3 regions of the Sporosarcina sp. FSL K6-5500 genome follow, and region 1 is predicted to be linked to each of the others. Evidence: riboswitches for the same ligand, from Rfam matches in the RefSeq annotation. Region 1 holds a riboswitch; each other region holds the start of a gene.
The links. A riboswitch is a leader RNA that binds a small molecule or an ion and turns the genes downstream of it on or off. The one in region 1 is predicted to bind S-adenosylmethionine.
Positions count from the first base shown of each region.

Region 2: it holds a riboswitch for S-adenosylmethionine, as region 1 does, so the genes downstream of both, MKX62_RS10525 (methionine biosynthesis PLP-dependent protein) here and MKX62_RS14765 (methionine ABC transporter ATP-binding protein) in region 1, are expected to answer to the same signal.
Region 3: it holds a riboswitch for S-adenosylmethionine, as region 1 does, so the genes downstream of both, MKX62_RS10465 (bifunctional homocysteine S-methyltransferase/methylenetetrahydrofolate reductase) here and MKX62_RS14765 (methionine ABC transporter ATP-binding protein) in region 1, are expected to answer to the same signal.

Region 1 is NZ_JBBOTP010000001.1:3,065,465-3,076,450, reverse strand. Features, by position in the region: gene MKX62_RS14800 (AAA family ATPase) at 1-551, opposite strand, end outside; gene MKX62_RS14795 (hypothetical protein) at 676-1,119, shown strand; gene MKX62_RS14790 (DUF4181 domain-containing protein) at 1,334-1,618, opposite strand; gene MKX62_RS14785 (hypothetical protein) at 1,841-2,146, shown strand; gene pepF (oligoendopeptidase F) at 2,257-4,089, shown strand; gene MKX62_RS14775 (MetQ/NlpA family ABC transporter substrate-binding protein) at 4,257-5,069, opposite strand; gene MKX62_RS14770 (methionine ABC transporter permease) at 5,087-5,758, opposite strand; gene MKX62_RS14765 (methionine ABC transporter ATP-binding protein) at 5,748-6,761, opposite strand; SAM riboswitch class I at 6,867-6,977, opposite strand; gene MKX62_RS14760 (pyridoxal phosphate-dependent aminotransferase) at 7,480-8,649, shown strand; gene MKX62_RS14755 (GNAT family N-acetyltransferase) at 8,943-9,794, opposite strand; gene MKX62_RS14750 (uracil-DNA glycosylase) at 10,064-10,642, shown strand; gene MKX62_RS14745 (sodium:solute symporter family protein) at 10,772-10,986, opposite strand, start outside.
Region 2 is NZ_JBBOTP010000001.1:2,228,396-2,239,381, reverse strand. Features, by position in the region: gene MKX62_RS10575 (ABC transporter permease) at 1-1,272, opposite strand, end outside; gene MKX62_RS10570 (ABC transporter ATP-binding protein) at 1,400-3,139, shown strand; gene MKX62_RS10565 (AI-2E family transporter) at 3,380-4,423, shown strand; gene MKX62_RS10560 (methylated-DNA--[protein]-cysteine S-methyltransferase) at 4,461-4,973, opposite strand; partial or broken gene MKX62_RS10555 (bifunctional transcriptional activator/DNA repair enzyme AdaA) at 4,957-5,590, opposite strand; gene MKX62_RS10550 (DNA-3-methyladenine glycosylase family protein) at 5,710-6,621, shown strand; gene MKX62_RS10545 (DUF2812 domain-containing protein) at 6,879-7,379, opposite strand; gene MKX62_RS10540 (PadR family transcriptional regulator) at 7,369-7,716, opposite strand; gene MKX62_RS10535 (ABC transporter ATP-binding protein) at 7,866-8,597, shown strand; gene MKX62_RS10530 (ABC transporter permease) at 8,594-9,349, shown strand; SAM riboswitch class I at 9,427-9,533, shown strand; gene MKX62_RS10525 (methionine biosynthesis PLP-dependent protein) at 9,611-10,732, shown strand; gene metC (cystathionine beta-lyase) at 10,729-10,986, shown strand, end outside.
Region 3 is NZ_JBBOTP010000001.1:2,208,283-2,219,268, forward strand. Features, by position in the region: gene MKX62_RS10430 (hypothetical protein) at 1-231, shown strand, start outside; gene MKX62_RS10435 (GntR family transcriptional regulator) at 551-1,273, shown strand; gene gntK (gluconokinase) at 1,276-2,820, shown strand; gene MKX62_RS10445 (FecCD family ABC transporter permease) at 3,385-4,437, opposite strand; gene MKX62_RS10450 (FecCD family ABC transporter permease) at 4,434-5,432, opposite strand; gene MKX62_RS10455 (ABC transporter substrate-binding protein) at 5,545-6,501, shown strand; gene MKX62_RS10460 (hypothetical protein) at 6,721-6,918, opposite strand; SAM riboswitch class I at 7,358-7,466, shown strand; gene MKX62_RS10465 (bifunctional homocysteine S-methyltransferase/methylenetetrahydrofolate reductase) at 7,626-9,497, shown strand; gene metE (5-methyltetrahydropteroyltriglutamate--homocysteine S-methyltransferase) at 9,543-10,986, shown strand, end outside.

The DNA of each region.
Region 1 (10,986 bases):
CAATTTTCTTCCCGGACAAGATCATGCATAATACGCAGAAACGACAGCTGCCTTTGCGGTGATAATGCGGCTTCCGGCTCATCGAGTAAGTAAATTGCCTTTCCATTGAATCGATTTAGAAATAGTGACAGAAATGATTCACCATGAGACTGATGATGAAGTGATCTCCCTCCGTAAGCATGATAGGAGCCATCGGGTTCTTTTGCCATTTCATCAACGTGTGAAGCAAAATGATAAAAAGATTCAGCCCGTAAAAAGAATCCGTTCGTCACTTTCGGCATCCATGACAAGCGAAGATAATCACTTAATGCACTTTCAGACTCATCTACTGCATATGTATTGTTTCTACCGCCACCCGCCGAATTAAACCCGCATAAATCCGCAACTCCCTCAAGTAATGTCGATTTCCCTGAACCATTTTCCCCAACAAAAAATGTAACACTATTCGTTAAATCCAACTCCGTTAGCGACTGAATTGAGGGTATAGAAAATGGATACTCCTCCTTTGAAAGTGACTCTTTATGAAGAAGCGTTATTTTTTTCAAAAACATTTGATTATAACCCCTTTCTACTAATTTCCCCGTGTGATTCTGCATAGATTATTAATGTACAAGCATGATCCCGTACATCTTCATCCGCGTATACTAAAGAAATGAATTACAGGAGGAATAGAACATGAAAATAAGAGCACTATTATCGATTGGCATTATGATTATAGGCACATATGCAATGACTCAACTTTTCCTAGGCTACGACAAGAAAGAGGTTACGAAGGTTCTTGGCACCACGGAATCTCAGTTTAGTGTAATGACCTTTTCGGAACCATCCCTTTCAGGTTCCTCCCCCAAAATTTGGAATATAAGTGATGAATCTGAAATTGAAAGCTTACTTGAATTCCTTCAAGATTATCATGTCCGAAAATTAAAACCTGAAAAAATTAATAAGGTTGATGATATCAATCAGTTCATTATTAATTTAACAGATAGTAATGGAGACAACTTTAGCATTATTGTAAATGAAGATCTAATCATCCAAAACTCTTCACTCTATTACGAAGTAGTTGACGGTCCACTAGATGTGGATTGGATTGTTCATTTTCTCATCAGCAATAAAATTTAACCTATCCAATACAGGGGGCAAGATAGTCATTCTATTCTTGTCCTTTTTAAAAAGACAATAAAATATAAGTTTTCTCCTTGAGCATTGTTTAGACTCAAGCGCTTTTCTTATATGTTTATTTAAGTTGATCAATCAAAAAAATAGCTATCATTAATATGAACAAAAGAAATATGGTATAGATTTGTAGAATCCATTGTTTTGAAGGTTTATTGAATTACCAATCCATAAATCCTCTCACCATAGATACTAAAATCAGATAAGGTCCAAAAAAATAAACAAAGTTAAAATTTTCATACTTTGTAGCTAGAGTCACGGAGCCCATGATAGAACTAATAACAAAACCAATCATCAGGATTGCCAACGCGAAAAATTGAAGACTTTTTGCGCGATCATCCATAGTATTTGTCTTCTTTGTTATATGCAGCTTTCTTTTCAGAAATCGCTCTCCCAGCCACACTGCGATAATTAACACAATACCAATGATAATTAGTTCTTTCACTTTTTCTTGTACCCCATTCTTGAAATGAACTATTATAGTGAACAAATGATTCGAAGGCACCTAACTTCATAGCGAAATCAATTGGTTTCATTATTTCAACATATATAGACTGATACTCTTAACTAATTTGTTGTTCTATATTTATACTTACGTCTATATTCCTTAGAAGTTTCACATTTCGTATATACTTATGGGAAGAGTATTTTAAAGGAGCTAACTAACATGGAATTTAAAAACATCGATGAACAAGTCATTCAAAAATATCAACAAGATGAGCAGCTAATGATTCGGTTGTTTGTACAATGGTGTGCTAATAATGAAGTGAACCCGCATGAGTTATATAGCCGTGCATACCCAGACCAACAAGAAAATGAGACGATGAAGAAAATAGTTGAGGAAGCTAAATTTGAAGAAGAAATCGACATTGATAACGAAACAATGCTGGATGTCCTACAACTTTTCGGCAATGATGATCTTGCTTTTATCCTAACAGATGAAATCGAACGTCTTTCAAAAAAGCAAAAATAACACATACTATCTGAAAGTTGTCAAAAAAGGGATTTGTTTTTTTACTTTTACCCTATTCTACTATATACTATTATTTAGTTCGACATCCGTAATAAAAGGGAGAGATTAGATTGGTAAAGAGTATGCCGCTGCGTTCAGAAGTAAAGACAGAAGAAACATGGAATCTGCAAGACCTTTTCAAAACAGAAGAGGAATATGATGCTGCGATAATTGAATTGGTAAAAGAAGTCGATGCATTTGCCGAAAAATTCAATGGCAACATTAGAGATGCTAAATCAGTAATAGAGGCATTGGAAGGCTTTGCGGCTGTTTATGAAAAAGTGGTTCCTGTTGGCACGTATACGAGTTTGTCATCAAGTACAGACCAAACGGATGACGAAGCACAAATGCGCTCAAGCAAGTTTGGTTCCACTGCCGCGAAAATAAACAGCAAACTATCATTCGTCAACAGTCAACTTTCTGAATTACCCATTGATGTTTTGGAAGATGCAATGAAACAGTCAGGTGATTTTAAAAATTACTTGGAGAAATTGATTCGCAAAAAAGAGTACCAATTGCATCCTGAAGTTGAGAAAACTTTAGCTGCCTTCTCTTCCACATTTGCCGGGCCATATGGCTTGTATAACACGACAAAAATGGTGGATATGGCATTTGATGATTTCGAAGTCGACGGGAAAAGTTATCCGTTAAGCTATGTGTCCTTCGAAGGTGACTGGGAGGGCGAAACGGATACCGCCAAACGCCGTGCTGCATTCGATGCATTCTCAGCTAAGTTAAAAGACTATCAACATACAACTGCAAAAACATATGACATGCATTTACAAACGGAAAAAACAACAGCTGACCTAAGAGGGTATAATTCGATTTTCGATTACTTATTATTCACCCAAGAAGTCGATAAATCCATGTATGACCGTCAAATTGATTTAATCACAAAAGAACTTGCACCGCATATGCGAAAGTACGCGAAACTTCTGCAAAAAGTCCATGGACTTGATAAAATGACGTTTGCCGACTTGAAAATCTCGCTTGATCCAACATACGAACCAAAAATCACCGTAGATGAATCGAAGAAATATATTGATGATGCCCTTGCTATAATGGGTACTGATTACATGGAGATGGTGGATCGTTCATACAAAGAACGTTGGATTGATTTCGCTCAAAACAAAGGTAAATCAACAGGAGCATTCTGTTCCAGCCCTTATGGCAACCATCCATATATCCTTATTTCATGGACAGGTAGTATGAATGATGTATTCGTCTTAGCTCATGAATTAGGGCATGCGGGTCATTTCTACAATGCAAATCGAGAGCAAAACGTATTCAATGCACGCCCATCCCTGTATTTCATCGAAGCACCTTCGACGATGAATGAAATGCTCGTGGCTAACCACCTATTAGAAAACTCAAATGATCCGAAATTCAAGCGTTGGGTCATTTCATCAATCGTTGCACGCACGTACTACCATAACTTTGTAACGCACTTACTAGAAGCTGCCTACCAACGAAAAGTCTATGAACGCATTGATGCAGGCGGAAGTGTCAACGCCGGTGTATTGAACAACTTGAAACGCGGCGTGCTTGAAGAGTTCTGGGGAGATGATGTGGAGATTAATGAAGGCGCGGAACTTACATGGATGCGTCAGCCACACTACTACATGGGCTTGTATCCATACACATACAGTGCTGGACTCACAATCTCCACTCAAGTATCTAAACGTGTCCTTGAAGAAGGTCAGCCTGCTGTCGATGAATGGCTCGAAGTATTGAAAGCTGGTGGTACAAAATCCCCTGCTGAACTGTCAAAAATGGCAGGTGTCGATATTACAACAGAAAAACCATTGCGTGACACAATCGCTTATATCGGTGATTTGATTGATCAGCTAGTTGTGTTGACGGAAGAAATTGAGGCAAACGAAACGGCTAACGTTTCACAATAAAAAAAAAGCGCAAGCGCCTGTTCAGAGGCGCTTGAGTCTAGACGTGAAATATCAGCTTTCGCAGGTTATCCACTGTCCAGATTTTATAATTTCCTAGGCAGGAAGAACAAAAAAAGCTGACGTAACCGTAATGGTCTCGTCAGCTTTTTGACGTTGCTAGTTAGATTTTACTTCATCCACTCTGGTTTACCAAAGCCTTCAAAATCTGAATCAATTACTTTTTCAAATTCTGCTGATTCTACTATTTCAATAATATCTTTAGCAAATTGCTTATCAATGTTTTCCGTTTTTACTGCAACTACGTTTCTGTATATATCAAGCATGTCCTCTAGTGCTAGCGCATCTAATAAATTCATACTTGCAGCCAAGGCAAAGTTTCCAGGAACTGCCGCTAAATCAGTACCGTCAACTGAACGTGGAAGCTGACCCGCTTCGATTGGCTGAAACACCAAGTTCTTCTTATTCATTGTTACATCTTTTTCAGATACTTTTAGCACTTCTGCATTTGGATCTAATTCAATTAGACCTTCATCCTGTAACACTAAAAGGGCGCGGGCTCCATTAACAGGATCGTTTGGAATGGTAACTTTTGCTCCATCCTCAATAGCTTCAATTGTCTTAAATTTATTCGAATAAATGCCCATTGGAGCTGTTGGTACGATAATAAGTGGTGATAATTCAGCTTCCGTTTCTTTAACGACATTTTCTAAATAAGTCGTGTTTTGGAACAGGTTTGCATCAATATCGCCACTTGCCAGGGCATTGTTCGGCTGAATATAATCACTAAACTCAATTAGTTCAACTTTATATCCCTTTTCTTCAAGTCCAGGAATAATCGCCTTTTTCAACATATCACTATATGGTCCAGCGGTTGCACCAATTTTCACAGATTTTTCATCCGAAGCTTTTTCTTTGCCACCACAAGCAGCTAGTGCGGTTCCAACTACAAGTACTAATACAACTAATAGAAACTTTTTCATAATTTTCTCTCTCCCCATCATCGTTTATCAATTACTTTTGAAATCCGATCTCCTGCAAACTGAATTACTTGTACAAATAGTATTAATATCACCACGGTCACTACCATTATTGTATTGTCGTAACGATAGTAGCCGAATCGAATTGCTAAATCCCCGATTCCGCCACCACCAACAACACCAGCCATTGCTGAATAGGCGACTAAACTAATTACTGTAAGTGTCACGCCTTGAATAATACTTGTTTTTGCTTCAGGCAATAGTACATCTTTGATAATCATCCACGGAGTTGCACCAACAGCGATTGCAGCTTCGATAACACCTTTATCAATCTCTCTTAGTGAAGTCTCCACAATTCTTGCGAAAAAAGGGATTGCTGCCGCAGATAATGAAACACTAGCAGCCCCAGGGCCAATCGGAGTACCTACTATTAAAATCGTTAAAGGGATTAACGCGACGAGTAAAATAATAAACGGCACAGAACGGACCATATTGACGATAAAGCCAATAACTGAGTTCAATGCCCGATTTTCTAAAAATAAGCCTTTATCGGTAGTGAACAGCAAAATCCCTAGCGGAAGCCCAATAACAAGTGCGATAACGAGAGAAATACTTATCATATAAAGTGTTTCCCCAAATGCTTTTGTAATATCAGGCATTAACTCTATAACGTGTTGTAAATCAATTCCCATTGTCAATTACCTCCACTTGAGCAGCTCGTGATGACATATAGGCAATTGCCTTTTCTATTTCGTCATCCTCGCCTTTTAGTTCCATCAGGAAAGTACCGAGTGGCCTTTCTTGAATATATTCAATGGAGCCGTGTAGGAAATTACCTTGTATAGTAAATTGCTGCACAGTATCTGAGATAATTCCATCGCCTGCGACATCACCTTTAAACATGACTTTGACCAGTTTGCCCGTGCACTTGCTCAAAATCATTGACGGCACATCAAATGACACAACACTACTAATAAATTCTTTCGTCAATTCTTCTTGAGGATCTGAAAATATATCATATACTTGTCCTTCTTCAATCACTTTTCCATCTTGCATAATTGCCATGCGATCACAAATTTCTTTCACGACATTCATCTCATGTGTTATTAGAACGATTGTAATCTTCAATTCTTTATTTATTTTCTTCAACAGCCTTAAAATAGATAGCGTCGTATTTGGATCTAATGCAGATGTTGCTTCATCACACAGTAACACTGAAGGATTATTCGCTAGTGCTCGGGCAATACCTACCCGCTGCTTCTGGCCACCACTCAGCTGCGCAGGATAAACATCCCGTTTATCAGAGAGGCCAACCATTTCTAGTAAGTCCGTTACCCGAGCGTTTATTTTATTGGCAGGCGTTTTGGCTGCCCGTAAAGCAAATGCTATATTTTCATATACTGTCTTTTGGCTGATTAAATAAAAGTGTTGAAAAATCATTCCTATTTTCAGACGTGCCTGACGGAGATTATTCCCCCGTAACTTCATCAAATTTAATCCATCTACTAAGATCGTTCCGCTCGTTGGTTTTTCCAACAAATTTAGACAACGGATAAGAGAACTCTTCCCTGCACCTGAGTAACCTACGATTCCGAAAATTTCTCCTGTGTTAATGTCGAGTGAGACATTATCAACACCAGTCACGATTCTCTCTTTTGTTTTGTATACTTTTGATACGTTTTGAATTTGAATCATGCAATTCTCCTCTTTCTATAAATAGAAGTACGAAATCTCAGATGTCTGACCATATAAAAATGCTTCTCTCATATATGAAAGAAGCACCGAAAATAAAAAGGTTTCAGCTCATCTTTCAGAATGAAATTCACTCTGTAGGAGTTAGCACCTTCCTTACATTACGCAAGGGGTTGCTGGACGTCATCGGGCCTATCCCTCAGTCTCTCTTGATAAGTACCATTATGTAATTATTTTGATTGATAAGTTTCATATTAGTATGTCTCAATAAGATTGTCAACATAATATGTTCTGATATATAACAATTTATTATCATTTTCATTTCATTCCATGTATACTGACAATAAGAAAAGCGGAAGGCGCCGTCTAGACGCGACAGGCATAAGTCAATCCAGGGGAAGGCAGTCTAAGAGCGCGACGTCCTGTCGCAACGACTGCATACCTGCATCCTTGCAGGCACGACGTGGCGCTCTTTGCCACATAGCTGGATTGCTTTTCAAGGAACCTAGCCTAAGTACGCCGCGTCCTGCGGCAATGGCTAGGTGACCCACTTCCTGTGGGCCTCCGAGCGGCTGGCTCCTGGAGCTAGACAATAAGAAAAGCGCAAGCGCCTTGGTAGACCCGACAAGCGCTGGAGTCTAGACATTGCTCCAAGTGAAAAACTTATACTATCTTACTCTTTTACAATAAAGATTGGATTACATAGAAGAGAGGTTATTACATGGCACTATCAAATCGACTCAAGAACCTACCACCGCACTTTTTCGCATCACTTGTTCGAAACGTACAAGAAGCACTTTCTGAAGGACGCGACGTTATTAACTTGGGGCGTGGAAATCCCGATCAACCGACACCTCCACATATTATAAAAGCACTCCAAGAAGCAGTCGAAGATCCAACAACACATGGATACTCCCCTTTCAGAGGGACTGCCGAATTAAAACAGGCTGTTGCTGACTTTTATAAACGAGAATACGATGTTCATATTGATCCTAAAACAGAGGTAGCGATTCTATTTGGAACAAAACCTGGATTGGTCGAGTTACCCCTCGCGATTATGAACGAAGATGAATTACTTTTATTGCCGGATCCGGGATATCCCGATTATTTATCGAGTGTAAGCTTAGCCAATATTAAATACGATTTAATGCCATTACTTGCAGAAAACGATTTTTTACCTGATTACTCTGCTCTTTCCGATGAACAAAAGAAGCAAGCAAAATTAATGTATTTGAACTATCCAAATAACCCAACAAGCGCAACAGCCACACTTCCATTTTTCGAAGAAACGATTGCTTTGGCAAAAGACAATGATATTGCAATTTTGCATGACTTTGCCTATGGTGGAATCGGTTTTGACGGTGCGAAACCTGTCAGTTTCCTGCAAGCAGAAGGTGCAAAAGAAGTTGGAATTGAAATGTACACATTGTCAAAAACGTATAATATGGCGGGATGGCGGGTCGGTTTTGCCATCGGTAATGCCGATATTATCGAAGCAATCAGCTTATTGCAGGATCATTTATTCATAGATATATTCCCAGCAATTCAGCGCGCAGCAACAGAGGCATTATCGGGAAGCCAGGATTGTGTGGATGAGCTCGTTTCACTTTACGAAAGCCGCCGGAATGTCTTAATTTCCGAATGTAAACGAATCGGTTGGGATGTCATCGCGCCCGCTGCATCTTTCTTCGCTTGGTTACCTGTACCAGAAGGATATACAAGCGAATCATTCACCAAGTTACTATTAGACAAAGCAGACATTGCCGTAGCACCGGGCCATGCTTTTGGAAGGTATGGTGAAGGGTATATACGTGTTGGCTTATTGGAAAGTGAAGACCGTTTAAAAGAAGCAGTTGCACGAATTGAAAAACTCGATATTTTTTCACGATAAAATAATTTAATTTGAATTTCATATCAAAAAAGCCAGGAGTTTTCTATTCTTGGCTTTTTTGACATGAAATATTCTTAGTTCGTTAGAAACATTGAAAAGAGCGAATATCATTTGGACTTATCACATGATGGATCCAGCCACGCCTTCTTCTCTGTACTTTCCAGCTAGTTATTGTGATTGTTTGTGTCATATTTATCTTCTAGTTTCGGAATTAATTTTTCCCATATCAGATATTTTCATATAAATTTCGATCAACTATGTGATTCAGATTTCCTATAAAGATCACACCTTTTTCATTTCAAGCTAAATCCAATCTGTATAGAATCTGCAATTCTCTTGTAGCCGATCTCTTGGTAGATTTTATTTGCTGTCGGATTCATCAAATCAGTGTAAAGCACACAAAAATCATATTTTTTTAGAAGTTCCTTTGTTCCAGCTGCTACCATCGTCCGCGCGTAGCCTTTCTTTCGCTCTTCCTTTGGTGTAAATACAAGGGAGACAGTTACGCCATGATTTGTCGGTCGGGCTTTTTTCATCATGGAAACTACTTTGCCATTATCCTCCCACAAAAATACTTCCTGTTCGGCTACAAATGATGCAACTCGACTTTTCACATCTTCCACTGCTGTTAGCGGAAGTCCTGCATCTTCCTCAAACAAGTTGAACCACATCTCAATGAGTGAACAATCATCCGTATTTGCCAAACGCCAAGAGCCTGGACTGTGTTCAAGTGTTTCATCTATATTATCTAATCGATACAATCCCTGGTCCATCATCAATTGAGGATACACACTTGTTTTCACTTCCCATTTCTTACTGAAGAGGAATGCCCACGGTTTTAAACCTATGATGGAACTAATTTCAATTTTAAGTTCCAATAGGTTTCTTATTAACAAATCCATACATTCTTCCAAACGGCTTTCATCCGTAAAAATTAGGTTTAACGGATGTGGATAGGTCATTTGAAATAAGGCTAGCACCTGCCCCTCCTCTTCAATCGTCGCCATAAACGGCTTCTCGTATCGGCCAGCTTTAATTGCCTGCAATACACCGAAAAAAAGACTGTATACATCTTCCCTTTTACCTAAAACAGGTTCAGCTTTCAATGCAAATTTTTGCACATCTTGATAACGTCTAAACTCCATCCCCACACCCCATTCACATAAAAATAATAAACATCGAAATATTATAACAATTCTACCACATTTAACCTATATGCTGTGACTCTGATTGAAATCCATTGGTTAGTGGAAAGCTCTCCTTATTGCACTGGAAATTATAAAGCTTCCCTGGGGATAATCTGCAAATGGGCCTAGAATGTTGCCACAGGTTGTGGTGTACTAAGGCTGCGTTCTTCTGTTACAGGCGCTTCCTCTTTTTTTTTGCAAATAAACGTCAAAGTGAGCTGAAAATAATGCCTGTCTTCTGTCCAAAAATGTTATTGGAGGAGCCAACCCCTGATCACCTTGTAAATTGCCAGGAATGCGGCCTTTATGAACAAGGGACACGGATGGTATGGGGTGAAGGTAATCCAGCGGCCCCGATTATGATTATTCTTGACAATCCCGGAGCACGTGAAGATCGTGAAGGCGAGTCATTTGTTTGTGGAACGCGGCAAACGCTACAAGAAGTTGCAAATGAAGCTGGCTTGAAAATAGATGATCTGTATGTCACTTTTATACTAAAAAGGAAGCCCGTTCGAGCATACGACAAAGAATTAGTACGTCAAATTTGTATGAGGCATTTAGAACAGCAGCTTACAGAAAAAAAGCCTACTCTCATTCTTTGTTTAGGAAATGTAGCCGTTCAGTCTTTTTTTCAAAATCCTGAAGCCGAAGTGAAGTCAATGCGGAGTAGTTGGCACGATATACGTGGATTCCAAACAGCGGTCGCCTACCATCCACTTGCAGTTAGACGACGTCCAAACTTACGTAACTTATTTTTGGAGGACTTGACTTTCGTTGCGGATCACTTTCATTCTTTAAACCTCTAGCTACGATATGAAGTTTTTGCAATCCAATATTACTATTAGAAAAAATATTTATGTTTGATAAATTAATCAGATATGGTAGATAGAATTCAAAAAAACAGGACACGCAATTAAGCATGTCCTGTTACCAACTCAGATATTTGGTTGTTTTGAAGTATTCAATATTTCTAGTTCTTCTTTACTTCCAACGTGATCAAGTTCTTTATTTTTTTCAATTTCATGCATGTCAAGAACGTGTTGGGTAGGTGGGATTAATAGACTTATTACGATAATTGTCACTCCAGAAAAAATCACACCTGAGAAAACAGGCGTTAGCCACAATTCGCCCAACAAGCCCAAAAACCCAT
Region 2 (10,986 bases), 840 kb from region 1:
AAATACTTTCTCAGTCACCGCCGCTCCCCCGAGCATTCCTCCGAATAGCAGACCAATGACTGTAATAATTGGTATCATTGCATTGCCAATCGCATGTTTCCAAAGTACTTGAAGCCGATTGAGGCCCTTCGCTTTAGCGGTAATGATGTAGTCCTCATTGATGATTTCCAACATCGAAGAACGTGTCATCCTCGCGACAGATGCAGTCAATGCAGTTCCAAGCACAACAACGGGCATGATGATAGAAAGCCAGTTTTGAGGACTATATGTGGCCGGTAACCATTGTAATTTAATAGAGAAGTTCAAAATAAATAGTAATCCTTGCCAAAAGTTCGGAATCGATAATCCAATCAATGCAATAAACATGAATGAATAGTCCAAAAATGAATTCGGCCTTGTCGCAGAAATGATGCCTACCGGGATAGCGATGACAACTGCCATCAGTAATGATAAAACCGCAATCGTTAATGTGATTGGGAATTTATTCGCTATACTTGCTGCGACATCCTCATTGCCGGCATAAGAAGCACCTAAATCAAACGTCGCGATTCCTTTTAGCGCATTCCATAATTGTGAAAGATATGATAAATCCAAACCATGTAATTTATTGAATGATGCGATTTGTTCCTTCGTCGCCGCCTCGCCAAGAATATTCGCGGCAGGATCAAACGGCGATAAGTAAAGTATCGTGAACACAAGAACTGCAACGCCAGCAATAACAAAGATACTCATAATCAATCGTTCAACTATAAACTTGATGTACGGATTGCTGAACAAAAGAATAAGTAGATACATAAAGATGCCTGGAATGAATGAAGCAAGCAAGAACAACGGTTTTCCAAGCAATGATTGAAAGTAAGTTGAATACGTAACTTGTTGAACACCTTTCTGTTCCGCTAGCTGATTTGTTTTTTTCGTTAGCGTTTTTCTAAATTGTTCTTCGGCAAGCTCCTCCACTTGCCTATCTATTTCTCGCTCATTTACTTCTTTATTGAAGAATGATTGTTTCCGTAGTAATTGTTCTTTAAAATCAAGCATCGACGCTTCTTTATAACCTGATGCTGTCAATGATGCCCTTACCTCTTCATAAATTGAAGAGTATGTATTGTCTCCTCTTTTCGACAGATAGAATAGAAATACAATAACATGAACCGGCAAACCTAAAATTAGTAGCAAATACTTATAAGTCGGTCGTCTTCCCATTTTGCCAAACGTATATCGGAGAACATCTGATAATCTAAAATAGGATGTCGCTTCTTTATTCACTTCCATTGAAGCAATTCCTCCTTCCCGATATTGTTTAATTCCTATTGGTATAGTAAAGTATAGATTCGGTAACTATTTAAGTCAATGTAATTTTTAGTTAAATATAATTTCAGATAATAGGCAGGTGTTTTTATTGGAAACAGTATTAAAGGTAAGTGATCTACGCGTCTCGTTTTTGGGCCACGACAAGGAATTTGAAGCAGTCCGTGGTGTCAGTTTTGAAGTGAAGAAAGGTGAGACGCTTGGTATTGTAGGTGAATCAGGAAGTGGAAAAAGCGTGACAGCCCGCTCAATTATGCGCCTCCTCCCCTCTCCCCCTTCATATCTAAAAGATGGAGAGATTGAATTCCAAGGTGAAGATCTCGTGCAAAAAACGGAAAAAGAGATGGAGAGTATCCGCGGTCGCGATATAAGTATGATTTTTCAAGATCCGATGACTTCATTAAATCCAACAATTCAAATCGGTAAACAAATTGCGGAAAGTTTAATTAAACATCAGAACTTATCTAAAAGAGATGCGAAAAACCGTACCATTGAACTTTTGAAACTTGTAGGTATCCGTAATAGTGAAGATCGTTTTAGCCAATATCCGCACGAGTTTTCAGGTGGAATGCGGCAGCGCGTCATGATTGCGATTGCACTCGCTTGCCGTCCGACACTACTGATTGCGGATGAACCCACGACTGCACTTGATGTGACAATACAAGCCCAAATCTTAAATTTGATGAAAGATATGCAGCAACGTTTTGGAACATCCATCATATTGATTACCCATGACCTAGGCGTTGTTGCCGGCATGTGTGATCGTGTCGCTGTTATGAAAGACGGGGAAATTGTGGAGACCGGAACGACGGAAGAAATTTTTGATAACCCAAAACATTCCTATACAAAGAAACTGCTCAATGCCCTTCCTCGCCTTGACGAGAAAAAGAAGCCTAAACGCACTCCTTTACGTACCATTGGTATAGAAAAAGGGAAACCCCTGCTAGAAGTGAAATCACTAAAGCAGCATTTCGACGTTGGGAAAGGCAATATAGTGAAAGCCGTGGACGATATCAGTTTTCATATCAAACCCGGAGAGACGCTCGGTCTTGTTGGCGAGTCGGGATCAGGTAAGTCAACGACCGGCCGCGCCATTTTGCGCCTTCACGAACCGACAGACGGAGATGTCTTGTATCAAGGGATGGCCATTAACCGGCTTTCGAAAAATGAAATGAAAACGATGCGGCGCCATATGCAGATGATCTTTCAGGATCCGTACTCTTCACTTAATCCACGCTTTAAAGTGCTTGATATTATCGGTCAAGCATTAGACATTCATCGGTTGAGTAAAAATAAAGAGGAACGAAAAAAGAGGGTAGAAGAGTTGCTTGTTATGGTCGGACTCGAACCTTCCCATGCAATGCGCTATCCACATGAATTTTCCGGTGGACAGCGCCAAAGAATTGGTATTGCACGTGCACTTGCCGTAGAACCTGACTTCATAGTATGCGACGAACCGTTATCCGCACTCGATGTTTCTATCCAGTCGCAAATTGTGGAATTACTGGAAGATCTTCAGCATCGGCTTGGACTCACCTACCTGTTCATTGCGCACGACTTGTCTATGGTTAAGCACATTAGTGACCGGGTCGCAGTTATGTATGCGGGGAAAATTGTTGAGCTTGCCGAAAGCGAAGAGTTGTACTCTAACCCACAGCATCCCTATACAAAATCGTTACTCTCAGCGATTCCAATTCCTGACCCTAAAATAGAATCGAAGAAAAAACGAACGCTAATGGAAGATCAAATTGAGGAGGATAAATATCAACTATTGCAATCTGAGCTAATCGAGGTTTCAAAAGGACATTGGGTAGCCATCCCTATCAATTAAAATATGTTTCAAACTTCATTTATTGCAACAACTATAATATAATAAAACATGAGCTGAGGAGATATAACCTTTTCCTGTGTATAACTCCTTTTTCACAGCTAGTGCTGCATATTCGTTCGTAAGCTATTTTTTAAAAGAGATTTTCTAATTTATAATCTCTACAAATCATGGCAATACTAACAATGAAAGGTCTCATTTCTCGTTTTCACTTGTAATTATTTATGAAGGAGCTAAAGTCATATGAATGGGTTATTAGACATTTTCGAGAAAAAGGGACCACGGCGTATTCTTATTTTCGCTTTGATTATTTTAATTCTTTACAGCGTCAAAAGTATGATGAATATTATATTGCTTACCTTCATTTTCGCTTTTTTGTTGGATCGACTTATTGAGTTTACGCTCAAACGTGTACATTTTAACCGCAAGCTGCTAGTCATTCTCCTGTATACAGTGATTGTTGGCTTACTGACAGTTGGTGTTGTTAAGTATTTGCCTATAATCACAATGGAAATCAGTCAAATTATTGTAAGAATTACAAACTTCTATTCCACACCTCATGATAGTGTACTGCTCACCTACTTAGAATCCGTCATATCTAGTAATCAAATTGCAGCCTATTTGGAAAATGGTTTTTCATTTTTGTTAAAATATTTCTCTGATATTAGTAAAACAAGTATTCAAGTCATACTTGCCCTCGTATTAAGCTTATTTTTCCTGCTAGAAAAACCACGGTTAATAGAGTTTACAAACAAATTTAAAGATAGTAAGATTGCTCCCTTTTACTTCGAAATTGAGTTCTTTGGTAAAAAGTTCACGCGTACATTCGGAAAAGTGATTGAAGCCCAATTTATCATTGCAATTGTTAATACAATATTGTCCGTGATCGTATTACTCATACTCGGATTCCCACAAATAATCGGTTTGGGAATTATGATTTTCTTTTTAGGACTCATTCCCGTTGCCGGGGTCATCATTTCACTTGTCCCTCTGACGATAATTGCTTTTACAATCGGAGGATTCCTGAAAGTTGTTTATGTTCTCATTGCAGTTATGATTATTCATGGCATTGAAGCATATATCTTAAATCCAAAACTGATGTCCTCCAAAACAGATTTACCCGTTTTTTACACGTTTATCGTACTGATTTTCTCACAAAACTTCTTTGGCGTCTGGGGACTCATTATCGGTATTCCCGTGTTTGTCTTCCTACTTGATATACTTGATGTCACGAATAAAGAACCTGCGAATCACATACCTGTTCCAAAAAGCAAAAAGACAAGGTGAGATTAACTTCTCCCTTGTCTTTTTTTATGTCGAAACACTATCTTTCCAGTTCTAGAAGTTGCTCTTTCATCTCTAAACCGGCCCTGAAACCACCTAACTTACCACTTTTCGCAATGACACGATGACAAGGAACAATAATTAAGACCGGATTGGCACCAATAGCGGTTCCAACAGCTCGTACCGCATTCGGCTTTTCAATCCGTTCTGCAATTTCCGAATATGAAACAGTCCGTCCGTACGGAATTTCTTGCAAGGCCTTCCAGACAATTTGTTGAAAAGGAGTACCGTGAAGATCGATTGGCAATGCAAAATCCCTGCGTCGCTCTTTCAAATAACCCATTAACTCAACTGCGTGTGGCTGTAAGATATCCGCTTCTTCTATCAGAACATGACTTGGAAGCCGTTTGTTCACCCACGCTTCCAGTTCTCCGAATGGTGCATTCGGGGTACCTATATAGCAAAGCCCCTCTGTCGTCGCAGCTATATACATATTCCATTGTGAGTGATTAAGTAATGTCCAATACACGTTATTTTTACTGTTCTTCTCCACTAACCTCTACCTCCTTCACTAGTTTTCGATATTGTTTTGGTGTTTGTCCAGTTTTCATTTTGAATAGCGTGATGAAATAGGACGGATTACGAAGCCCCACGCTTACCCCAATTTCAGCAATGGATTTATATGGATTTATCGGTTGTAGTAAGTTCAGACATCGCTTTCGTTATTCTGATCTTTTGGATATATTCAACAGGCGTCAGCCCCGTGATTCTTTTAAATGTTCGCTGTAGGTGATAAGGACTTCCATGGCACATGTCTGCAAGTATTTCTAACGTCAATGGCTCCTGAAAATGCTCGTTTATATATTCTCCAATTTGGATAGTCCATTCTTCATCAGGTAAACGCAGCCCACCCGGCTTACAGCGTTTGCAAGGTCGGAATCCATCCGCTAGCGCTTCCGCCGCATCATTGAAAATACGGACATTCTCTTTTTTTGGATCTCTTGATTTGCAAGATGGTCGGCAAAAGATACCCGTCGATTTCACGGCATAAATGAAGATTTCATCAAACCTTACGTCGTTATGTCTAATTGCTTGCCACTGTTCGTCAGTCAACTGCCTGACTTGTTGATGATCGCTCACGGAATCACCTCTTTCTCTTACCCTAAGTATACCCCCTCTATTTCCAAAATAAATGCTTTTCAGGACGTAACAGCAAGATAGCGAAACTTTTCCACCTGGGATTATGGTACAACTAAACATATAGATAAGATGCAGAGGAGATTTTTAAAATGCTAGTTAATCAACAAGATCATTTGATAATAGCCGTTCCGAAAGAGTTCAATTTCAAAGAAAATATCAGCTATATGTCCAGGTCAAACAATGAGTGTATGTTTGAAATCCGTGATGGTAAAGTGATCAAGGCAATTCCAGTTGGGAATGAGATTCTATTAGTCGAAGTCAGCGAAAATACAGAGGGTAACCTTCTGGTTCGGTTTATAGAAAAATATACACCGTCTAACGATAGCGTCCGGGATATGGTCGTCCATTATGTACGTGATTGGTTCGATCTCGATACTGATTTGAAACCTTATTATGAGATGGCGAAAAGGGATCCATTGCTTCAACAAGCAGTAAGTGAGTTTTACGGATTGCGAAACATCGGAATCCCTGACCTGTTTGAAGCGTTATGTTGGGGAATTCTTGGACAGCAAATCAATCTGACATACGCATATACGTTGAAAAGGCGCTTTGTGGAGACGTTCGGAAATTCGATTGAATGGGAAGGACAGTCATACTGGATATTCCCTGAACCAGAGTACATTGCGAAGCTTACAGTCGAGGATTTATCGTCATTAAAAATGACCGTAAAAAAATGTGAGTACCTGATTGGGGTTGCACAGCTTATCGCAGATGGAAGCCTATCCAAAGCTCAGGTATTGGAAACTGGGAACTTTAAGGAAGCGGAAAACATGCTTATCAAAATCCGTGGAATTGGGCCCTGGACCGCAAACTATGTCTTAATGCGCTGTTTGCGTTTCCCAAATGCATTCCCAATTGCTGACGTCGGACTTCATAACGCCATCAAACATTTGACAGGAGCAGAAGAAAAGCCGACGAAAGAAGAAATTTTAAAGCTTGCTGCACCATGGGAGAACTGGGAGTCCTATGCGACGTTTTACTTGTGGCGTTTTCTTTACTAAGATCAAGTAATTTCATGATTGGTTATTCAATCACTTCCCCTTGGAGATAAAATAGAAGGGCAAACTCAAATTGTTTGCCCTCCACTTTTTCATTAAATCATCTCGCTTTATTTACCAAGGGGGTTTATCTTCATTCGATAATCCAATCATATATATAGAAAAGAATATCGCTAAAAAAGCAGTTACAATCAAGGTTGTAATGACGATTGGTGAATGAATTTCAAATAGTACTTGCTGAAATAAGCATCATTTATTAGTCAATAAAAATCAATTTTTCTCTTCAAGGAAATAAAAACGTACAAGTACAAAAGAATAACAAGCATAATGATAACCGTCATAATTATTTGAGTCAACTGACCTTTCCACGTCAAAAACAATCCAATTTGCGATGTTAAAAAGATTATAAATAATATCAGATAAAATTTCATCATCCGCTGAAACGTTTCTTTTACTGACTCACCATCAGAGTAAATCTTTTTTACCCCTGACTCATTTGCTTCTGTACGAAAATAATGAAATTGCTTTAGAGCGCTGTCTACATATTGCCAACCGGCATCTTTACATAGTTGCATATACACTTCATTCGCATCCCGGAAATCAATTTGATAGACATATGATTCATTAGGATTTTCATCGAAGGTATAGGTAAATAATCCATACTTTTTAAAATGAAATCCTTGGCGTGACATATCCGTCAGCCACTGCTCTTCTTTATCAACACTCGAAGCAAGAAAAATCTTGAACCTTTTAACAGTCATCTTCTTCGCCCTCCATTTCTTTTATGATGCTCCTGGCGTTTTTCACAAGTGATTCAAGCCTCTTAAACTCAAGCTGAAGCACTTCTTTACCTAAGGGTGTCAGCTGATTATACTTGCGGCGTTCTGCATCATCTATGTCTACTTTTTGAATGATTTTCTGCTTTTCTAATTTTCCTAGTGCTCCATATAATGTCCCGGGACCCATTGTAACTTCCCCCTGACTTATTTTTTCTACGTCCTGCATAATGGCATATCCATGACGTACTTCCCTTAAGGACAGTAAAATATAATATGTTGCCTGCGACAATGGTAAAAAACTTTCTGGCTGTTTTATCATTCTTTCACCTTCTCACTATATCGCTTATCGCTATATCGATTAACGATATAGTAACAAACATTTTTTGGAATTGCAATAGATTTTCCTTGCATGACAAAACTACCTAGATTAGAATTATTATAAATAAGAAACTGGTAGGAGAGAATGTAATGTCCAATTTTTATAAACCCGCCCTACACTTTCATGACGCCAATTATTCCATTGGTGACGTACATATTTTAAAAAATATTACGGGCTCCTTTCCGGAAGGGAAAATCACAACGCTCGTCGGCCCTTCTGGAGCAGGAAAAACAACATTGCTTAAATTATGTAACGGGCTGATCTCATCTACTTCAGGAGATATTTTCATTCACGATAAACTCATTTCCACATATGAACCCGTTGAACTACGCCGCCATGTCGGAATCGCACTTCAAAGCGCACCAATGATTAAAGGCACCGTCTATCATAACTTAGCTCTCCCTATGGAACTTCAAGGTAAAAAATTGCCTGAACAGGATGCCATTAAAATTCTAGAAGACGTCGGATTAGATGTGCAATTTTTACATCGTAAAACCAATGAATTATCCGGTGGTCAGCGTCAAAAAGTATCCATTGCTCGCACACTAATCAACCGCTCTGAAATCCTATTACTGGATGAAATCACATCCGCCTTGGACCGAACATCTTTACATGAAATCGAAGAATTAATCGTCAAGATTAACCGGGTGTATGGCACAACCATCATCTGGATAACACATAATTTAGAACAAGCCTTATCAATTGGAGATTACACTTGGGTTCTAATGAATGGTCAAGTCATTGAAACTGGCGAAAGTGACTTATTGAAATCACCAACAAATGAATTTGTGAAGCAGTTTGTGCAAGGAGGCGTAGAATGAGCTATCTTACGTTATCCATTACACTTATATTTGTAATCATACCTTTACTACTATCAAAGACTCTACGTTTAGATTTGGAAAAAGACACAATCATTGCGACAATTCGGTCCATTATCCAATTGCTTATGGTCGGCTATATTCTTAAATTTGTCTTCGATTCTGAAAACATATTGTACATTTTGTTAATGGTTACATTAATGATTGCAGCGGCAACACAAAACACCCGTAAGAAAGGAAAAGCAATCAAGGGAATCACTTGGAAAATCGCGGTCACATTACTTTTTGTAGAAGTACTAACCCAGAGTATTCTACTAGGCTTTCAAATCGTACCGCCAACCGCACAATACATCATTTCAATTAGCGGCATGGTGATTGGCAACTCAATGGTGCTATCAATCCTATTCCTTAACCGGTTCACAGCTGAGATTGAAACGCATCGTGATGAAACCGAACTCATCCTTTCTCTCGGTGGAACGCCAAAACAGGCCATTCATAGACAACTCATCAACGCAATCAAGGCAAGCATGATCCCGACAATCGAAAGTCAGAAGACAATGGGCTTGGTTCAACTTCCAGGTATGATGAGTGGTCAAATCATCGCAGGTGCGGACCCCATCCAAGCGGTTCAGTTCCAATTGCTCATCATATTCCTATTATTGACGACCGCTGCAGTGACAAGTGTATTGCTTGGCTTTTTATCATATCCAAGTCTATTCAATCAACGGATGCAGCTGCTGAAAGACAGATTTTAATAATTCGCTCTTGTTTTATTTTCCATGTCATGATAAAGTTATTGAAATTGTTCTTTTCACATAATTCCATAATTTGATTCTTATCAAGAGAGACCGAGGGATTGGCCCTATGACGTCTCAGCAACCAGCCTGTTCAGGTACGGTGCTAATTCCTTTAGGTGTTCATTTCCCTAGAAGATAAGAAGATAGTCTACGATATTTCGGGGACCCTCTTCTTATAGAGGGTCCCCTTTTGTAATCTAAAAGAAAAGGGTGACTACAATGACAAAACAAAGTTTGAATACAATCCTAGTCCAATTAGGCAACAACAGTGATCCGAAGACGGGCGCTGTCAACCCTCCGATTTATTTATCAACTGCGTACAAACATAAGGGGCTCGGTCAATCGACTGGCTACGACTACACACGGACAAAAAATCCAACCCGCTCCATATTGGAAGATGGAATTGCAAACTTAGAGAGCGGTGATGCAGGGTATGCATGCAGTTCTGGTATGGCGGCGATTCAGCTTATCTTAACGCTGTTCCGTCCTGGAGATGAATTGATTGTCCCAGAAGATATTTACGGTGGCACATATCGCTTGCTCGAACAGTATTCCGACGTTTATTCAATCGGTACAACGTATACGAGTTTCGCCGATGTGAACGAGACCGAAAAGTTGATCACTTCGAAGACAAAAGCGCTCTTCATAGAAACACCGACCAATCCACTCATGCAAGAATTTGATATTCGGCAGTATGCAGAACTGGCTCAAAAGCATGATTTACTGTTGATTGTTGACAATACATTTTTAACGCCTTATTTCCAGAGACCGATTGAATTCGGGGCTGACATTGTCATGCACAGCGCAACGAAATATATCGGTGGACATAACGATGTCCTCGCGGGACTTGTCGTTGCAAAAGGTGAAAAACTTTGCGAACAACTTGCCGCCAACCATAATGCTATCGGCGCAGTCCTCTCCCCTTCCGATTCTTGGCTAATCATCAGAGGGCTGAAAACACTGCATTTAAGAATGAAACAGCATGATGAAAACGCGAAAATAATCGTCAATTATTTGAAAGATGAACCACTTGTTACGGACGTTCTCTATCCAGGAAAAGGTGGAATGCTATCATTTCGGCTGAACGATAGTGAATCGGTCGGGCCATTCCTTGAAAATCTGCAGCTCATTACATTTGCGGAAAGTCTTGGTGGAGTGGAAAGTTTCATCACTTACCCTGCAACGCAAACACATGCCGATATTCCTCGTGAAGAACGAATACGACGTGGCGTCTGCGACCGACTTTTACGTTTCTCTGTCGGAGTCGAAGAGGCTGACGATTTGATCGCAGATTTGAAGCAAGTGTTTGCAACTTTGAATAGCGGGGTGCTACAACGATGAGTTTGAATAAAGAACGGTTGGAAACGACTATTATCCATGCTTCGACCCGCGGAGATTACGAACAAAAAACAGGTGCTGTCAACGTTCCTATCTACTTATCTTCAACGTTCCATCAGGAAAGCTTCGATGCATTCGGGCCGTATGATTATAGCCGTTCGGGCAATCCAACGAGGGATGCGTTGGAAAAAACGATTGCCTCACTAGAAGGCGGTTCGCGCGGATTGGCCTTCGCTTCCGGAATGGCTGCCATCTCA
Region 3 (10,986 bases), 860 kb from region 1:
CAAGCAGGGATGGACTATCATTCTTCTACACCTACTATTGATACTGAAACACTTATCTACTTAGACCATCAAATAAAAGAGGTAGTAGCCAAAACGTTGGATTACGAAGAGAAATTAGATGCGAAGTTGCTTGTTGTTAATAATTTGGAACAGAAATTAGATCAACTTACTGATGAAATTGACGGAATAAAGATTTTTAGTATAGAGGGGAGGGTTTTAAAAGAATTTTGACGATTATTGGTGTGTAATAGGATGGTAGCGAGTAAAGTAGATTGCATTTTGGTGTTCTATATTTACCTGAAACTCAATAGGATTACCCATAAGGCTCAACCTTTTCTCGAAAAGTTCTGAGCCTTTTTTGTTATGTTCTATTATAGAGTATGGACATAGCGACTATTAAGCTATCACTAATCCGTCTTTTGTAAAAGTAACACCCGCAAAAAAAATGAACCCCTTTGTTAATCCTTAATCTAAGCGTTTACATTTCGTCACAATTGACCTATCATACTTGTATACAAGTATATCGGGCAGCAAGTGGGGAAGTGAAATCATGAGTGAATACAAGGAATTACTATATCCTGAAAAATGGATTGCGAACGCTTCCATGGGAGCGCGTTTAGCGTGCGAGCTTAGAATGCGGATTATTTCTGGCATGATAGAAAAGGGTACTGTTTTATCGGAAAATAAATTAGCGTTGGAATTTGAAGTAAGTCGTTCTCCTATCCGGGAAGCACTAAAAGTATTGGCATCAGAAAATATTATTCGATTAGAAAGAATGGGAGCGGTTGTAGTTGGGTTAACCGAGAAGGATATCGAGGAAATTTACGATGTTCGTTTACTGATAGAAACCTTCGTTTATGAACGGATTGTTAAAATAGATACAAGTGAATTAGTGAAAGAACTAAGTAAAATACTTGAATTGATGGAAGTCGCCATTAAATACGGAGATGCAGATGAATTTTCTTATCAAGATGTTTTATTTCATGAAACGATTATTCGTTCAATTGACCATTCATACATCATGTTGATTTGGAATAATACGAAACCTGTGATGGAAAGTTTAATACTTTTATCGATGCGAATGCGTTTAGAGAAGAAATACGATGATTTTTCACGTGTATTGAAAAATCATGAAATCTACATTGAAGCCATAAAAATAAAGGATAGAGATATCATGATTCAAGCATTGCATCAAAACTTTGATGATGTTCAAGATAAAGTGGCAGACCTTTGGATGTCCCAACAAATGCTCGAAAAAGGAAGGGAGCGATAACTATGACGAACTATATGCTAGGTGTAGATATTGGTACAACGAGTACTAAAGCAGTTCTATTTACAGAAAAAGGTGAAATTATTCAACAGGAGAATATCGGTTATCCTCTTTACACACCAGATATTTCGACAGCTGAACAGAATCCAGAGGAAATATATCAAGCTGTATTACAAGCAATTTCAACCATAATGGGGAAATCTCAAATCTCTTCGGAAAAGTTATTGTTCATTTCATTTAGTAGTGCGATGCATAGCGTTATTGTAATGGATGAAAATGATGAGCCCCTAACGCAGTGTATCACCTGGGCAGATAATCGAAGTGAAGCTTGGACACGTAAAATAAAAGAAGAGTTAAATGGGCATGAGGTATACAAACGGACTGGAACACCTATTCACCCAATGTCCCCTTTAAGTAAAATTGCTTGGATTGTGCATGATCGTCCTGAAATAGCGACAAAGGCTAAAAAATATATAGGCATTAAAGAATATATTTTCAAGAAATTATTTGGTCGGTATGTTGTAGATCATTCTTTGGCTTCAGCAATGGGGATGATGAATCTGGAAAGATTGAATTGGGATGAAGAAGCATTGGAGATAGCGGGTGTCACGCCGGAGCAGCTATCTGAACTTGTACCGACAACCGAGATTTTTAATAATTGTAACGTAGGAATAGCGAGTAAGCTTGGCATTGATCCACAAACTGTATTTGTCATTGGCGCAAGTGATGGAGTGCTTTCTAATATAGGTGTGAATGCAATTGGTAAGGGTGAAGTAGCGGTAACGATTGGGACAAGTGGTGCAATCCGAACAGTCATTGACCGTCCTCAAACCGATGAGAAAGGACGGATATTTTGCTATGCATTAACTGAGAAACATTGGGTCATTGGTGGGCCAGTAAACAATGGTGGAATGGTACTTCGATGGATTAGAGATGAATTTGCATCATCAGAAGTAGAAACAGCAAAAAGACTAGGGATTGATCCATATGAAGTGTTAACGAAGATTGCTGAACGTGTAAGACCGGGATCTGATGGATTGTTATTTCATCCATACCTAGCGGGTGAACGTGCACCGTTGTGGAATCCTGACGTGCGCGGCTCATTTTTCGGTTTAACAATGACACATAAAAAAGAACATATGATTCGGGCGGCTCTTGAAGGTGTGATTTATAATCTGTACACAGTATTTTTAGCACTAATTGAAGTCATGGATGAACCAGTTATCCGAATTCAAGCAACTGGTGGCTTTGCAAGGTCTGATTTATGGCGCCAAATGATGGCCGACATATTCGATTTGGAAGTAATTGTCCCGGAAAGTTATGAAAGTTCATGTCTAGGTGCTTGCATCTTAGGGCTTTACGCTACGGGGGAAATTGAATCATTTGACGTGGTATCTGAAATGATTGGCAGTACTTATAAGCACACACCTATGGATTCTAATGTGCAAGAATATAGAAAACTATTACCGATATTCATTAATTTATCCAGAGTATTGGAAAAGGAATACACAAGCATCGCAGATTATCAGAGAAGCTTAAGTAAAGAGTAACAAAAAAGTTTGACCCTAAAAGAAAAAATGTAACACGGACGGTGCTTGAAACGATTATTTCGGAGAAAAAAAAGACTATTAATTAGGTTTGAGAAAAGTTGTAGGGCATGTCATTTCCATCTTTAATTAAGTAATAAAAAATGATCTTTCATGAGTTCACATTGAACTTACGAAAGATCATTTTTTATTGTTTATTGCATATCAAAGCTGCCCTATTGAACGAAGAAGAGATGGTGGAGCCAAAAACAAAAACGTGAAGTCCGCTAGCCCCAAACATCCCATGTAGCCTCCAGGGACCATTGCCACAATTCTAGCGCACTCTGTATTTTATTCCAGACTGGAAATAGGCATAGGTGAAAATCGCTGCCAACAAACCAATACGTTTTCCGAATATAGAGTTAGTGACAGCTAGATTTGAATTATCTAGAACTTCTTTCATATCTACTAAAGTGTCTTGTCTTGTCATGGGAATAAAAAAATCTTTAACATGGAAAGCGACATGATCTATGTGCAGAATCGTCGTATGCGTTATTTGGAAATTGTCTAAACTTACTTGTCCTCTTTCTATCGACTTCTTTGTTTGATAAGCAAATAGATAAAGTAAGGTGCCCCTATTACGGCTGTCCATACACCTGCAGGCACTTCAATCGGTGCAAAGGCAACACGAGCAATCCAGTCTGCAACAACAACGAGAATTGCTCCAATGATTGCGGATAAACCTACCATTGAACCAAAGGTAGGGCCGACAATTCTTTTTGCAATATGTGGTGCGATTAACCCAACAAACCCAATACCGCCGGCAAAAGAAACGGAGGCACCCGTCAAGGCGGCACAAAGTAAAAGGAAAATAATTCGGTTCTTTTGAACTGGGGATCCAGCACTTTTCGCCAAATCATCACCAAGTTCTAAAACGTTCATTTCCCTCGTCATGGCAAGCGTGATGAAAAAAAGAATAGTAATCCATATCGCAATCATTCGAACTTCAGTCCAATTTGAACCGTAGATACTTCCAGTGATCCAAATATTCGCTTGGCTCGCCTGATGGATTGGTCCAACAAGCATAAGTACGGTTGTTCCAGCATGCATAAATGCTGAAATTCCAATCCCTATAAGTAACATTCGGAAGGGGGCAATGCCGTTTTTCCAAGATAACGTGAACACAATCGCGGCTGTAATCATCGCACCACCGAAAGCAAATAACGGCATCCAATCTTGACTCACTGTTAGCGCATTACTTTCATTTGAAAACAATGCTAGAAATAATACAACTGCAAATGAAGCTCCTGCCGTAATCCCAATGATATCTGGGGAACCAAGAGGATTTCTAGATACACTTTGCAAAATGGCGCCCGCTGTCGCTAAGCCGATTCCAACTAAAATGGCCATCATAATACGAGGTAGCCGAAATTCAAAGATAATCGTTTGATCAAAAGACTCACCAATACCCAAAATAACTTTTAAGACATTTAAAGGTGAAATGAAAAACTCACCAGAACTCATCGATAGAATAGCTACTAACCCTAAAAGCAACGTTGCAATCATCGTTGTAAACAAAGATTTCTTATCTAAAATAAACGAAGCAACATTTCCTATTCGAACTGTCACTTTATTTTTCATGCCCCAAATCTCCTTCTTGCCACATAAATAAAGAATGGAACACCGATTAATGCAGTCATGACTCCAACCGGCACTTCCTTGGGCATTATAATGTATCGGGCTGCAATATCAGATACGAGTAAGAGAATTCCACCGTATAATGCACAAAATGGAAATACCCACTGGTGTTGGATCCCGATGAATGATCGAACGATATGAGGAATAATGATTCCGATGAAGCCGATAGGACCCGCAATTGCTACAGAAATACCTGCTAATACAACTACAATAAGAGAAAAAACAAATTTTAATAGCACTACATTCTGACCTAATCCAGACGCAACATCGTCACCCATTGCTAGTAGGTTCATTTGCTTCGCCAAAACAAAGGCTACCAGCAATCCAATCACCATATAAGGCAATCCTGTAATTAATAGACCGATAGGCCGATTGGCTACGGAACCTGCGAGCCAAAATAATACTTGATCGAGTGCTGTTTCGTTAATTGTTAGGAATCCTTGTGTCATGGATGAGAATAAAGCGGAAACTGCTGCTCCTGCTAATATAAGCTTCATTGGCGTTAACCCTTCTCTGCCAATACTACTTAAAACAAAGACAATCCCGAAGGAAACGGCCGCTCCGACTAATCCGAACATCATATAAGATTGAAGGCTTTGCACTTGGAAGAACACAACCCCAATTACGACAAAGAAAACAGCACCAGCATTAATACCTAGAATACTTGGAGAGGCTAATGGATTTTTCGTTATGGATTGCATAATTGCACCTGAAGTGGCTAAACAAGCTCCAACAGCTGCAGCAATTAATGCACGTGGTAAGCGTACATTTTGAATGACAAGATGTTCAGTTGATCCGTCATTTTCTTTAAATGCGGAAAAGGCAGTGGACCAGCTTGTATCTGTATAGCCGTATACAATACTAGAAAAAAAACAAAGAATGAAAACTAAACTACTTACGATAAGAGCAATCCACTTACCCCTTGATGTATGTATCATGACTTCCTCACTTCATTGAGAATTATTTTCAATTCACTGTTGACATGAAATATATTAGCATATAGCATACTAAGTGTAAATGATTTTCATTCTCAATTAACAGGAGGAAATAATGTACATGCGAAAAATATCATCCCTCATACTTATTATGAGTATTCTTGTATTAGCGGCTTGTGGGGCTACTAAGGAGTCAAAAGATTCAGGTGAAAGTGCACAACCAGCTGATGTAGAAACATATACTGTCGATCATGCAATGGGAAGTACAGATGTAAAAGGAACACCAAAACGCATTGTAATCTTAACAAACGAAGGTGCTGAAGCCCTTCTATCAATGGGAATTCAACCTGTAGGTGCAGTTCAATCACCCGCTGAGAAAATTTGGTATGATCATATGGACATGACAGGTACTGAATCTGTGGGTATTGAATCAGAACCAAGTTTAGAAAAGATAGCATCTTTAAAACCAGATCTGATCATTGGGAATAAAATGCGTCACGAAGCAGTTTACGAACAGTTAAGCAAAATTGCCCCAACTGTTTTTGCAGAAACGCTTCGCGGGGATTGGCAGGAAAACTTTAAATTATATGCGAAAGCAGTAAATCAAGAAGAAAAAGGTAACGAGGTATTAGGTGCATACAATAATCGCGTTGAAACAATCAAGACTGAATTAGGGGATCAAACAAATAAAAAAATATCAATGGTTCGCTTTATGGCGGGAGATGTACGCATTTACCATAAAGATTCCTTCTCGGGTGTGATTCTAGATCAACTTGGATTTGCGCGCGCAGATGGACAAGATGTGGACGATTTTGCTGAAAAAGGCCTCACGAAAGAACGTATTCCAGCTATGGATGGCGATGTGCTCTTTTACTTCACTTATGAAACTGGAGATAACGAAGCAACGAAGCTTACAAACGACTGGATTGAGGATCCATTATTTAAAAATCTAAATGTCGCGAAAAGTGGAAACGTCTCACAAGTAAATGACATCATTTGGAACACTGCTGGTGGTGTATTAGCAGCGAACTTAATGCTGGATGATATTGAGGAGTATTTCTTGAAAAAGTAATTTAAATGGAATGAAATAATAAAAAGATGAAAACAGAAAACAGCCCGATGATGCGATATTTACTCGCTTCACTGGGCTGTTTTTTTATACATAATTTACTGTTCAGCTGTGGCCGAACTGCAAAAAAACTAACTAGTAAATCGTAAGCATACAAATTAAATAAAAAAGGTATGTATGGTAGGAGCCCAAACATACCTTGAAGTATCATTAATTATCCGGCTACTGGAACATCGTGATTAATAATACGATGGCTCCAAGCAGGATTGAAATCCATGCCAATGCTTTTTGTGGAGAAGCTAAACAGACTAAGCCTAAAACGAGTGCGCCACCACCTAACCAATAAGGAGCATAAAAGAACCCTATAGCCGCTAAAATTATTGCTAACCAACCAATCCAGATGCCCAAGGAAGTTTTCAAGTCAATGACCTCCCTTCAATTTGATGGGAACAACAACTGAGTAAACGGGTCGTTCGTTATTGTTCTTATAGTTTATTATATGCAGGGTTACAGAGGGGACAGTGGTTAATGGACTCATTATTAATATTATTATTATGTGCATTTAGCTCACTTAGGATGGGGGAGCAAGAGCGGCGGGTTACGCAATCAATTCTGGAAAAGGATCAATTGACAGAAGTGACTTATTGGTACCTTGATTGACCTATTTAAGCTAAGAGGGACGTAAGAATTTAAATGAAGGATGGCGAAAGGCTGTTTAGCAACTATGTTGTTTAAAGTGGCAAGCAATAGTCTGAATCTGTGAAATAAATTAATTACTTTCCAAAAAGGTGTTGCTAATTTTCCAACAATGATGTAAAGTCTGTAATAACGTAACTAAGCAAATCCAATTTAATAGTTTTTCTTATCTAGAGAGGTATAGGGACTGGCCCGATGACACCTCAGCAACCGCCATTTTATGGCATGGTGCTAATTCCAGCAAGTTGATAACACGACTTGGTAGATGAGGAGAAGACTTATTCAGATTTAGAGTCTACTTCCTTTATTCAACATAGGAAGAGGCTCTTTTTATTTTAACTAATTTTCCCATTAAGTAACATATTTTGAAGAATGATGAAGAGAGTTTCCGGAACGGGACTTTGGGAAAGTGAAAGGAGCAAGTGATAGTCGTGAATTTACTAGATACTATGAAAGAACGAATTTTGATCGGTGATGGTGCAATGGGAACTCTACTTTATTCACACGGTGTGGATCTTTGTTTTGAAGAGCTGAACTTGACACATCCAGATCAAGTGCTTCGCATCCACCAAGCCTATATAGAGGCAGGTGCGGATATTATTCAAACTAATACGTATGGTGCGAATTATATCAAGTTAGCACGTCATGGGTTAGAGGACAGTGTAAAAAAGATAAATAAAGCCGCAGTTCAAATTGCGAAAAAAGCAGCGGGTAAAAATACGTTCGTCCTTGGAACTATCGGGGGTATTCATGGATCTCGAACATCCATTGGAACAAAGGATGAAATCAAGCGCAGTTTTAGGGAACAACTATATTGCTTACTTCTTGAGGGAGTGGACGGCCTACTTTTAGAAACTTATTACGATTTTGATGAATTAACAACCGTGCTCAAAATTGCACGTGAGGAGACAGATATCCCGATTATTACGAATGTTTCAATGCATGAGGCGGGGGTGCTCCAAAATGGGATAGAGCTCATAGATGCCTTACAGCAGTTGGAGGATTTAGGTGCAGATATAGTAGGCATTAACTGTCGCCTTGGCCCTCACCATATGCTGAAGTCTCTAGAAACTGTGCCGTTGATGAAGCGTGCTTTACTTTCGGTGTATCCGAATGCTAGTTATCCAGGATATAAGGATGGGAAACTTTTTTACGAAAATGAGCCTGAATATTTCGAGAAGTTCGCACTGAGTTTTCGGAAGGCAGGAGTTAGTTTAATAGGAGGATGTTGTGGGACGACGCCAGAACATATTAGGGCCCTAGTGAAAGGACTTACAATTCGGGAACCAATTCAAGAAAAGCTTGTTAAGAAGAAGGAGGTAAAGACAGAGGTTGTGGAGTCTGAATTGAAGGAATCTCAACCCCCAACATTGCTTGAAACAGTGAGAAAAAGACATTCGATAATTGTTGAACTTGATGCGCCCAAACATTTAAACACGGGCAAGTTCTTTGAGGGGGCTCAGGCGTTAAAGGATGCAGGCGTGGATGCCATTACACTGGCTGATAATTCCCTAGCGACGCCAAGAATTTGCAACGCTTCAATGGCTTCTCTTGTTAAACAAAAGATTGGTGCAACACCTTTGGTCCATATTACATGCCGAGATCGCAATCTAATTGGATTACAGTCACATCTCATGGGATTACACACACTGGGTATTACTGAATTGCTAGCGATTACGGGGGACCCTACGAAAATTGGTGATTTCCCCGGAGCAACATCCGTTTTCGATGTGACATCCTTTGAATTGATTCAACTCATAAAGCAATTCAATGAGGGCATTTCAAAGTCTGGAAAGTCATTGCAACAGAAAACATCCTTTACTGTGGCAGCGGCCTTTAATCCGAACGTGCGTCATTTAGATCGTGCTGTGGAGAGATTAGAGAAAAAAATAGAAGCGGGAGCCGACTATTTTATTACCCAGCCTATCTATAGCACGGAGAAGATAATTGAAGTATACGAGGCAACAAAACATATTGAGACGCCAATTTACATCGGAATTATGCCGCTGACTTCATCGCAAAACGCCGAATTTCTACACAATGAGGTACCAGGCATTAAGTTGACGGATCAAGTACGTGCAAGAATGGCTTTATCTGATGGTAATCGTGAGCAGTCTACGAAAGAAGGTTTAGAGGTTTCGAAAGAATTGATCGATGTGGCGCTGGAGCATTTTCATGGCATCTATTTAATCACTCCCTTTATGCGCTATGACATGACTGTGAATTTGACGGAGTATATACACGGTAAAGTGGACGTGATTGTAGCAAGGGAGGTGGTCCAAACCGAGAGTATCGTGTATTAAAACAGGTTGAAAAAATACAATAAAAAATAAAGGGGCTAACATACAATGGTAAAAGTACAAAGTTCAACTAGTGGATATCCAAGAATCGGTGGAAAACGTGAATGGAAAAGGGCGTTGGAAAGTTTTTGGAATGGGGCAACATCAGAAGAACAGCTACTGAAAACAACGGAAACGCTTCGTTTAGAAAGTCTACAGAAACAAAAAGAATTCGGTGTTGATCTAATTCCGGTTGGAGATTTTTCATTATACGACCATGTGCTGGACACATCTATTATGTTTGGTGTCGTACCAAAACGCTTCGAGTATGCGGGTGGTAAAGTACCTTTGGAAACATACTTTGCAATTGCGCGTGGAACTAAAGATGCGGTTGCCTCAGAGATGACAAAATGGTTTAATACAAATTATCACTATATTGTTCCGGAACTAGAAGGTGTAACGCCGCAATTAGTAGAGAACCGCCCGCTCGCTTTTTATAAGGAAGCAAAAGAAAAGCTGGGTATTGATGGCAAGCCGGTTATCCTAGGCCCAGTTACATATATTAAACTGGCAAAATCTTTTGGCGAAGAGAATTTTTCTACTTTATTGCAACAGTTTACGCCGTTGTACATTGAAGTATTGAAAGAGCTTGTAGTGGCAGGCGTTGAGTGGGTTCAGATTGATGAGCCGATTCTTACAAGTAAGTTGACAGAAGAGGATTTCCAACATGTGCAAAAGGCATACGCAGCAATTCATGAAGCAGTGCCACAATTAAAGATTATCCTACAAACCTATTTTGAAAAAGTAGCTAATTATGAAGCAGTTGTTGCGCTGCCAGTACACGGATTTGGTTTAGACTTTGTTCATGGCGATTCGCTTGAATTGCTACAAAAATATGGTTTTCCTCAAGACAAAGTACTTGCGGCGGGTGTCATTGACGGTCGAAATGTGTGGCGAGCGGATCTGGATAAAAAAGTAACGCTATTAGAAGAAATTCAGTTACATGTTGATAAAAGCCGTTTGATTGTTCAACCTTCCTCTTCACTTCTTCATGTTCCTGTCAGTACGGAAACTGAAGAGAAATTGGATCCAATTATTAAAGGCGGTCTGTCATTCGCTGATCAGAAGCTAGCTGAAATTGTGCTCCTTAGTCGGGGGATTCACGATGGAACTGAAACGATTGCGACAGGACTTGAGGAGAGCAGGAACGCACTTGCTCGTCTAAATAACTCGAAGTATCGGCAAAACGTTGAAGTTAAAGAAACGATTGAAAATCTAACTGAGCAAGATGTAAATCGCTCATTGCCATTTGCAAAACGAATTATCGAGCAGCAAAAACGTTTTAATTTGCCTCTTCTGCCGACAACGACAATCGGGAGTTTACCGCAGACGCCAGAAGTAAGACAGACAAGATCTAAATGGCGTAAAGGAGAAATTACAAACGAGGCCTACGAGCAATTTATCAAAGATCAGATTGACAAATGGATTGAAATTCAAGAAGACATCGGCATTG